Gemmata obscuriglobus: one gene and its partner. The protein of the gene in region 1 interacts with the protein of each later gene in a pairwise test. Links are inferred from orthologs where the notes say so. Each region holds a gene or a part of one and is shown on either strand. Other genes may lie near its edges.

The links. Proteins that work in one complex are often made in the same cells at the same time.
Region 2: the proteins of GobsT_RS24045 (region 1) and GobsT_RS26370 interact in binary tests that used the Escherichia coli proteins (3 or more experiments, as listed by UniProt). The link is inferred for Gemmata obscuriglobus from one-to-one orthologs.

The regions. Positions count from the first base shown.
Region 1 is NZ_CP042911.1:5,738,831-5,743,265, forward strand. Bases 857-3,845 are described here. They hold GobsT_RS24045 (sulfate/molybdate ABC transporter ATP-binding protein), read left to right. Parts: upstream 857-1,811; coding sequence 1,812-2,879; downstream 2,880-3,845. Other genes in these bases: cysT (sulfate ABC transporter permease subunit CysT), read left to right, coding at 857-866; cysW (sulfate ABC transporter permease subunit CysW), read left to right, coding at 870-1,754; GobsT_RS38095 (hypothetical protein), read left to right, coding at 3,056-3,193; GobsT_RS24050 (DUF1559 domain-containing protein), read left to right, coding at 3,267-3,845. Also shown: more of cysT, read left to right, coding at 33-856; more of GobsT_RS24050, read left to right, coding at 3,846-4,229; GobsT_RS24055 (glycosyltransferase family 4 protein), read right to left, coding at 4,246-4,435. UniProt on the Escherichia coli protein: Part of the ABC transporter complex CysAWTP involved in sulfate/thiosulfate import. Responsible for energy coupling to the transport system.
Region 2 is NZ_CP042911.1:6,294,355-6,298,666, reverse strand. Bases 859-3,724 are described here. They hold GobsT_RS26370 (glutamate-5-semialdehyde dehydrogenase), read right to left. Parts: upstream 3,005-3,724; coding sequence 1,712-3,004; downstream 859-1,711. Other genes in these bases: folP (dihydropteroate synthase), read right to left, coding at 3,017-3,724; GobsT_RS26375 (P-II family nitrogen regulator), read left to right, coding at 859-1,110. Outside these bases: GobsT_RS26380 (ammonium transporter), read left to right, coding at 1-648; more of GobsT_RS26375, read left to right, coding at 757-858; more of folP, read right to left, coding at 3,725-3,865; GobsT_RS26360 (glutathione peroxidase), read right to left, coding at 3,983-4,312. UniProt on the Escherichia coli protein: Catalyzes the NADPH-dependent reduction of L-glutamate 5-phosphate into L-glutamate 5-semialdehyde and phosphate. The product spontaneously undergoes cyclization to form 1-pyrroline-5-carboxylate.

The DNA.
Region 1 (4,435 bases):
AACAGATGCTGATCCGGCGAAAACGAGAAGGAATGTCACAGGCTAACCCGCGAGTCCTCCCCGGCTACCGGCTGAGTATCAGCTTCACGCTCCTCTATTTGAGCGTGCTGGTGATTATACCGCTAGGCGTGTGCGTGGTGACCGCGACGCAACTCAGTTGGGATCAGTTTCGAGCCGCGGTGTGGACCGAACGGGCCAGAGCGGCTTACGCGCTCACGTTCGGCGCGTCGCTCGCAGCGGCGTGTATCAGTGCGGTACTGGGATTGCTCATCGCGTGGGTACTAGTGCGTTACGAGTTCCCCGGACGGCGGATCGTGGACGCGCTGGTGGATCTACCCTTCGCGCTACCGACGGCCGTTGCAGGACTGGTGTTCTCGAACCTGTATGTGGCGAACGGTTGGCTCGGACGGTTCCTCGTGCCCCTAGGCGTTGAGGGAGCGTACTCGCGGCTCGCGGTGGTGCTGGTGTTGGTGTTCATCGGGTTCCCGTTCGTCGTGCGAACCCTTCAGCCGGTACTGGCGGCCCTGGACGGCGAGGCCGAGGAAGCGGCTGCGCTGCTCGGCGCGTCGCGCTGGCAGACGTTCCGGCGGGTCACATTCCCTACGCTGCTTCCCGGGTTGCTCACGGGCTTCGCACTGGCGTTCGCCCGTGGCCTGGGTGAGTACGGGAGCGTCGTGTTCGTCTCCGGGAACATGCCGTTCAAAACGGAGATCGCGGCGTTCCTCATCGTGAGCCGGCTCGAAGAGGGTGGCCCGAACTCTTACCGCGAGGCGACCGCGATCGCGACCGTGTTGTTGTGCGCGTCGTTCCTGATGCTGGTGTTCATCAACCGGCTCGAAGCCCGGTCGCGGAAATGGAGCGGGTGACGTATGGCTCTTCCCCCCCCCACACGAGCGCACCGGCGTACCGAGCCGGTGTGGCTGCGCGTTACGCTCACCGTCCTGGCGCTGCTGGCGATGACCGTTCTGGTTGTGGTCCCCGTGATCAGCGTGTTCGTTGAAGCACTGGCGGACGGCGTCGGCGCCTACTGGCGGAACCTGACCGCCGACGCCGACACGCGGCACTCAGTACTGCTCACCCTGACGGTTGCCCCGATCGCGGTGCTGCTGAACCTCGTCTTCGGGGTAGCCGCGGCGTGGGCGATCACGCGGTTCCGGTTCCGTGGGCGCACGCTCCTGGTTACGCTCATTGATGTACCGTTCAGCGTCTCGCCGGTGGTCGCGGGCTTGATGTTTGTGCTGCTCTTCGGTCTCCAAGGGCTGCTTGGTCCTTGGCTCCGTACGAACGGGCTTCAGGTGCTGTTCACGGTTCCGGGGCTCGTGATCGCGACCACATTCGTGACGCTACCCTTTGTAGCCCGCGAGTTGATTCCGGTGATGGAGGCTATCGGCCCGGACGAGGAACTGGCGGCCCTCAGCCTCGGCGCGAGCGGGCGGCAAATCTTCTGGCGCATCACGCTTCCCAACATCAAGTGGGGCCTGCTGTACGGCGTGATCCTGTGCAACGCCCGCGCGATGGGCGAGTTCGGCGCCGTGTACGTGGTGTCGGGGCGCATCGCCGGCGAGACCTGCACGATGCCGCTTCAGGTAGAGGTTCTGTTCCAGGACTTTAACAGCCCCGCTGCGTTCGCGCTCGCGTCCGTCCTGACGCTCCTCGCCGTTGTCACCCTCTTGCTCAAAGTATGGGTTGAGGGACGGGTCCGAGGTCAGAAGACAGAAGAGAGAGAGCCGAACGAGGAGAAGCCTCCATCCTGAGGACCGGTTGCAGCAGGTACCTGTCATCTGAACTCTGTCCTCTGACCTCTGGTTGCTATGTCCATTTCCGCTCAGAACGTGACCAAACGGTTCGGGGATTTCGTCGCGCTCGACAACGTCAGTGTCGAATGTCCCGCCGGGGAACTGGTCGCCCTGCTCGGGCCGTCTGGGTCCGGGAAGACGACCCTGTTGCGCGTCATCGCGGGGTTGGAGGTGCCCGACGCCGGCACGGTTCTGTTTCGCGACGACGACATTACCCGGCGCTCGGCCGGCGACCGCAACGTCGGGTTCGTGTTCCAGCATTACGCGCTGTTCCGGCATATGACGGTGTTCGAAAACGTCGCGTTCGGGCTACGAGTGCGGAAGTGGCCGGAGCAACAGGTTCGCGAGCGGGTGCGCGAACTGCTCCAGTTGGTGCGCCTCGAGGAGAAAGCCCAACAGTACCCCGCGAACCTATCCGGCGGGCAGAAGCAGCGGATCGCTCTAATCCGCGCGCTGGCCCCGGAGCCGAAGGTGCTCCTACTCGACGAGCCGTTCGGGGCGCTCGACGCGAAGGTGCGCGCCGAGCTCCGCGACTGGCTCCGGCGGTTTCACGACGAGGTCGGCGTGACCAGCATATTCGTGACGCACGACCAAGAAGAGGCGTTCGATGTGTCCGACCGCGTGGTCGTGCTCAACCAGGGGCGCATCGAGCAAGAGGGTACGCCGATCGAGGTGTTCGAGCACCCGAAGAACGAGTTCGTGATGGACTTCCTCGGAAACGTGAACAAGCTGCCGGTTCGCGTGGAGGGCGGGCGGGCGCTGCTGGGCGAGACCGGTTCCGTCGAGCTACCGGCCAAACTGTTCGGGTCCAACGAGAACGGCCGGACCGATGCTTACATTCGTCCGCACGAACTCGACATTTCGCGGACCGCAGACGGTGGCAACTGTATGCTCGGCAAAGTTGTTCACGTCAACCCCGCGGGGTCGGTTGTTAAAGTGCGGCTGCTCGCTGAAGATTTCGGGCTGATGATTAACGTTGACATTACCCCGGAGCGACACAGGACTCTGGCTCTGAAACAGAACGAACTCGTTTACGTGACTCCCAAGTCAGCTCGCATTTTCGAAGGGGATTACTCGATCTAGTCAGTGATCATTCGCAGATTTCCGCGCGGCTTGCAGAGTTAACTGCAAGCCGTTTCTGCATTTATATGCTTAGATCCCGGAAACATGATATTTCGCACTTGTTAAGTAATGAATTGGCGGCTACATTACTCCACACGACAACAATGATGTTTGATGTCGTGATTCGGAGACGGGCCATGATTGAGGGCTTATTCGATCGCTACTTCCGCCTCCTCGCAGGCCAGTTGCCTGCCGCGGAATATGGCGTGATCGCAGACCAAACCGACGATGCGGTCGGAGCCGTCGTCTCCGAAATGCCGGAGTGTCTTTGTTGACCTTCCGCTTGCGCCTTCCTCCCGAATTTCATCACTGCCGACCGTCTCCAACCTGCCGACAAGGAGTTTGCCTGTGAACCGGACCGAGACCGAGAGCCTCTCCCGCCGCGGTTTCACTCTGATCGAGTTGCTGGTGGTGATCGCGATTATTGCGATCCTGATCGGCCTCTTGCTGCCCGCCGTCCAGAAGGTGCGCGAGGCCGCCGCACGCATGAGCTGCTCGAACAACCTCAAGCAAGTGGGGCTGGCGCTGCACAACCACGAAAGCGCACTGGGTACGTTTCCCTCCAGCGTCCGCCCAGCCGGCAGCACGACTTTGCCGCGGGTAAGCTGGACCATTCCGGCGCTGGCGTACATCGAGCAGGACAACCTTCGAAAGAACTACGACACCAACCAGACGTGGAGCACGACCACGAATCTGGCGGTTACGGCGCAGAAGATCAAGGTTTTCCAGTGCCCGTCGGCTGCCAACGCCGAACGCCTGGACGGGGACCCCCAGACGAGCGTGTGGAACATCGTGGCGGTGACGGATTACGCCGCAGTGACCGGTGTGGCGGCGTACGCGAACGCCCCGGGCGCGGGGCAGCCGGGCATCCTCCAGAAGAACTTCACGGTGAAGATCAACGGGGTGACGGACGGGCTCTCGAATACCATCACGGTAGTGGAGTCGGCGGGGCGCCCGCAGATCTTCCGCCTCGGTAAAGCGGTGGGGACAGTACCGACTCAGAAGGTGAACGGCGGTGGCTGGTGCCGGCCGGCGTCGGACATCGAGTTCGCTCCGGCGACCGCCGACGGCACCACGTACACCGCCGGCACGGTCGCGGTGGGTGCGACGAACGGGTTCGATTACCCGACGTACAACGGGGCGCCCTACGGGACCGAGGGCACGGGCCAGCCGTACTCGTTCCACACCGGTGGGGTGCAGGCGCTGTTCGGCGACGGTTCGGTTCGGTTCGTTCGCTCGTCGGTCTCCGTCGCGACCTTCGCCGCGCTCTCGACCCGATCCAACGGCGAAGTGCTCGGTAACGATTTCTGATTCCGCGTAGCGGCTGCTATCCGGTATCGGTTCGCTCCGCAATTGCGGAGCGAATTGTGTTTCGTACCAGCTCCAGTTTGTCGTCCCAGCGGAATTCACGCGTAACCCGTGAGCGCCCGCTCTCACCGAGTCGGCGACGCAACTCGACATCGGCCACGAGCCGGCCGAGTTGCGCCGCAAGCTCGTTCACGTCGCCGCACGCGGCA
Region 2 (4,312 bases), 560 kb from region 1 along the record:
ACCGAGGCGAAGGACAAGCTGAAGGAAAAGACCGACGACCTCGCGAAGGTGCAGGACGAGGCCGGGCTCAAGGCGGACGCGCTGAAGAAGCTTGAGGACGACAAGGCGCTGCTGCAGCCGATCATCGACAAGCAGGACCTGGACGGCAAGTCGGCGATGTCCCAGCTCATCATCCAGACCAAGGCCGCGGTGGTCTCGGCGGTGTTCGCGTTCGTGCTGAGTCTGGTGCTGGTGGTGGTCACGCAGGCCGTCACGCTGGGCAACTTCAAGACCAGCGAGAGGAGCGAGGCGGAGGGCCTGGACCGCACCGAGCACGGCGAGGTCGGGTTCGACTTCTCGGGCGCGACGGAGTCGGTCACGGTGGCCTCGACCGAGCCCCGCGCGGCGTCCGCGCCGCGGGGCAACGGCCGGTTCGAGGTGCTCGTGGCCGGGGTCGACGCGAAAGAACTGATGGAGGTGTGGTCGCGGCTGTGCCAACCGACCGACGGCACGCCGGACAAAGACTTCGTCGCGGTGTACCCGCACGTGACCACCATCCGCGGCACCACCTTCCGGTGTCGCGACGGGAACCCGGACGCGGTCGCCAAGCGGCTCGCCTCGCTGTTCACCCGACTCACCAAGAAGCCGGTTACGGCGACCAAAGCGTGACCGCGGGTGCGCGCGTGAGTAAAAGGCGACCGGTCCGCGCCCCCGCCGGTCGGCCTTTTACTCACGCTCCCCACTCACCGTTGCTTTCACCCACACAGACACAAATACATGAAACTTATTGTTGCGATCATCCGCCCCGAAAAGCTCGAAGACGTGCAAAAGGCGCTCGCGGAGCGCGACGTGTACCTGATGACCGTCAGCGACGTCCGCGGGTGCGGTCGCCAGCGCGGGTACACCGAGGTGTACCGCGCGACCGAGGTGCAGATCCGCCTGATCCCCAAGCTGAAGCTCGAGATCGCGATCAACGAGGCGTTCGTCGAGGCGACCGTTGAGGCGATCGTCCACGCGGCCCGCACCGGCGACACGGGCACCATTGGCGACGGCAAGATCTTCGTGCTGCCGCTCGAGGACTGTGTCCGCATCCGCACGGGCGAACGCGGCTCCGAAGCCATCGGGCCGTGAGTGCCCGCACGGCGCCGACCGAGATCAGGTCCTTTGCTAATACTACAGCGCAGGGTTGGCGCAAGTGGTGATTCTTCAGGGCCTGTGCCCACGAAGAATCAGGACTTACGACCGCAACTGCGGCCATGAAATAAGGACTTACGGCGATCCTACGTTGTAGTACTAAGGGTGCCCCTGTAGGTTTTGGCACTCGGACTTTGGCATAATACAGCGCCTCTGGTTGTCCCCGACTCCGCCGCTCGACATCGGCTGCGCTCAACGCGGCCTGGCGGCGCGGCCGGCACGCCCATGTACGCATCTCCCAACGAGCATGAGGCTCGTCTTGTATCACGGCACGCCACGGGCATAAAAGGGCAACTGCCGAGGCGCTGTAGTATTAGAGTCCCTGCGCAATTACTCGCATTCTTGCCGTAACTGTTGCTGCGTCTGACTTTACGACCGAAAGTCTACGAGGTGGCTAAAGCTACCACAACTCCACCAACAAACTGCACTTGTGGCAAGCCTGTAGCTATTGTGCAGCGACTCTATTGACGGGACGGTGCAAGACACGCCCGATACGCCCGTGATCAGGACGAACGCGCCGTACATCATCGGCCGTTACTCACTCGCGGACGTGCCCGTCGCCGGTGACGACGAACTTGTAGGTCGTCAGCTCGCGCAGCCCACACGGGCCGCGCGCGTGAAACTTGTTCGTGCTGATACCGATTTCTGCGCCTAACCCCAACTCGAACCCGTCATTGAAGCGCGTGCTGGCGTTCACCATGACCGCGGCCGAATCGACCCGACGGGTGAACGCCCGGGCCGCGCCGATGTCCCGCGTCACGATCGCGTCCGTGTGGTGCGAGCCGTAAGTCGCAATGTGTTCCACCGCTTCGTCGAAACCGGCGACCACCTTGACCGAGAGGACGAGGTCCAGGTACTCGGTCCGGTAATCGTCCTCGGTCGCGGCCCGCGCGCCCGGGACCCGTCGGCACGTTTCCGGGCACCCGCGCAGCTCGACGCCCTTTGCCTGAAGCGCGGCCCCGGCGCGGGGGAGGAACTCGTCGGCCACCCCGGCGTGAACCAACAGGCACTCGGCCGCGTTGCACGTCCCGGGGCGCTGGCACTTGGCGTTCACAATGATGCGCTCGGCGACCGCGAGGTCGGCCGCGGCATCGACGTACACGTGGCACACGCCGTCGAAGTGCTTGATGACCGGCATGCGGGCTTCGGCCGCGACACGCTGTATCAGCGACTTCCCGCCGCGGGGAATGGCCAGATCAATCAAGTCGTTCATCGCGAGCAGGTGGCCGACCGCTTGGCGGTCCGTGGTCGGTACGAGTTGCACCGCGTTCGCAGGAAGCCCCGCGCGCACCAGTTCGATGCTCAGAAGGTGGTGCAGGGCGGTGTTCGAGTGCAGGGCCTCTTTGCCGCCGCGGAGGATGACTGCGTTGCCACTCTTCACGCACAGCGCCGCCGCGTCGGTGGTGACGTTCGGGCGCGATTCGTAAATGAAGAACACCACGCCGAGCGGCACGCCGACCTTGAGCACCTGCAGCCCGTTCGGTCGCTCGGTCGCTTCGCGCACTTCCCCGACAGGATCGGGGAGCGCCGCGACCTGGCGCAGTCCCTCTGCGGCAGCGGCGATGCGCTTCGGGTTGAGTGTGAGGCGGTCGATCGCTGCGGCGTTCAGCCCGAACCCGGGCGCGGCGGCGACGTCTTTCGCATTCTCCGCGATCAACTCGTCCTGATGCGCGAGCAGTGCGTCAGCGGCCAACAGCAGCCACCGGTTCTTCGCGGCGGTCGGGACGGTGGTGAGTACGCGGGACGCGGCCTTTGCCCGCTGGGCGAGACCGAGGCAGAGGGCGGACAGATCGTCGGGCGCGAGCGTGCTCGCGGGGAGAGCGGCGGACACGGTGAAATCGCCTCAGTGCTTGTGTTGGTCGATGGCGTCGAGCAGAACAGCGGCGTCGCGGGCGCCCCTCACGTCGTGAACGCGAAGGATGTGGGCCGCACCGCGGGCCGCCGCGAAACACCCGACGGCCAACGAACCGGGGTCGCGTTCGGTCAACTCGCGCCCGCAGAGCTTCCCAATGAAACCTTTGCGGGACACGCCCAGACACACCGGTCGATGGAGGTCCGCGACCGTGTTCAGGTTCGCAAGCAGGGTGAGGTTGTGCTCCAGCGTCTTCCCGAACCCGATACCGGGGTCGAGGCACACCCTTTCTGGAGGGATACCGGATTCGCCCAGAACCCGCAACCTCTCTTGCAGGTAGCCGGTGACCTCCGCAACTACGTCGCTGTACTGCGGGTTGTGCTGCATTGTGGCCGGTTCGCCCCGCATGTGCATCACGACCGCACCGGCGCGGAACTCGCGTGCGACTGCGACCATCGCCGGATCGCGAAACCCGGCCACGTCGTTAATGACCGCTGCTCCGGCTGCAAGGCTCGCGCGTGCGACCTCGGCTTTCATCGTGTCTACGGAGAGCGGCACGTCCGTCCGCTGCGCCAGCTCCGCGACGACGGGCACCACCCGCTGTAACTCGTCCGCGAGAGAAACGGGCGCCGCCCCCGGACGTGTGGATTCGCCGCCGATGTCGAGGATGTCGGCGCCATCACGGATCAGTTGTAGGGCGTGCGCAACAGCCGCAGAGGGGTCGAAGAACCGCCCGCCGTCGGAGAAGCTGTCGGGGGTGACGTTGACGATTCCCATCACCAGCGGGCGCCGCCCGAAGTGAATGACGCGATTCCGGAGGTGCCACACGAGTGGAGACATTACAGAAGAACTTATCCGCAGGCGGCCGCAGTGGGGGCGGATTTTGAAGGAGACGCGGAGTTGCCCCGTGTCTTTCAAAGTCCACCCCCACTGCGGCCGCCGAGGAACCGATCGTGCTTACTTGACCTTCTTGGCGAGTTCGGTTTCGATCGCCTTCGTGATCTCGGGTGCGTCCGGCTTGGTCTGCGGCTTGAAGCGCGCCACCACTGTGCCGTCACGGCCGACCAGGAACTTCTCGAAGTTCCAACTCACCGGTTCGATTTTCCCCTCTTTATTCGGGGTGGCTTCGACCAACGTCTTGTACAGCGGCACCTGCTTGTCGCCCTTCACGGCCACCTTCGCCAGCATCGGGAACGTGACCTTGTACTCGGTGCTGCAGAACTTCTTGATCTCTGTGTCGGTGCCGGGCTCCTGGGCGCCGAACTCGTTGGCCGGGACGCCGATCAG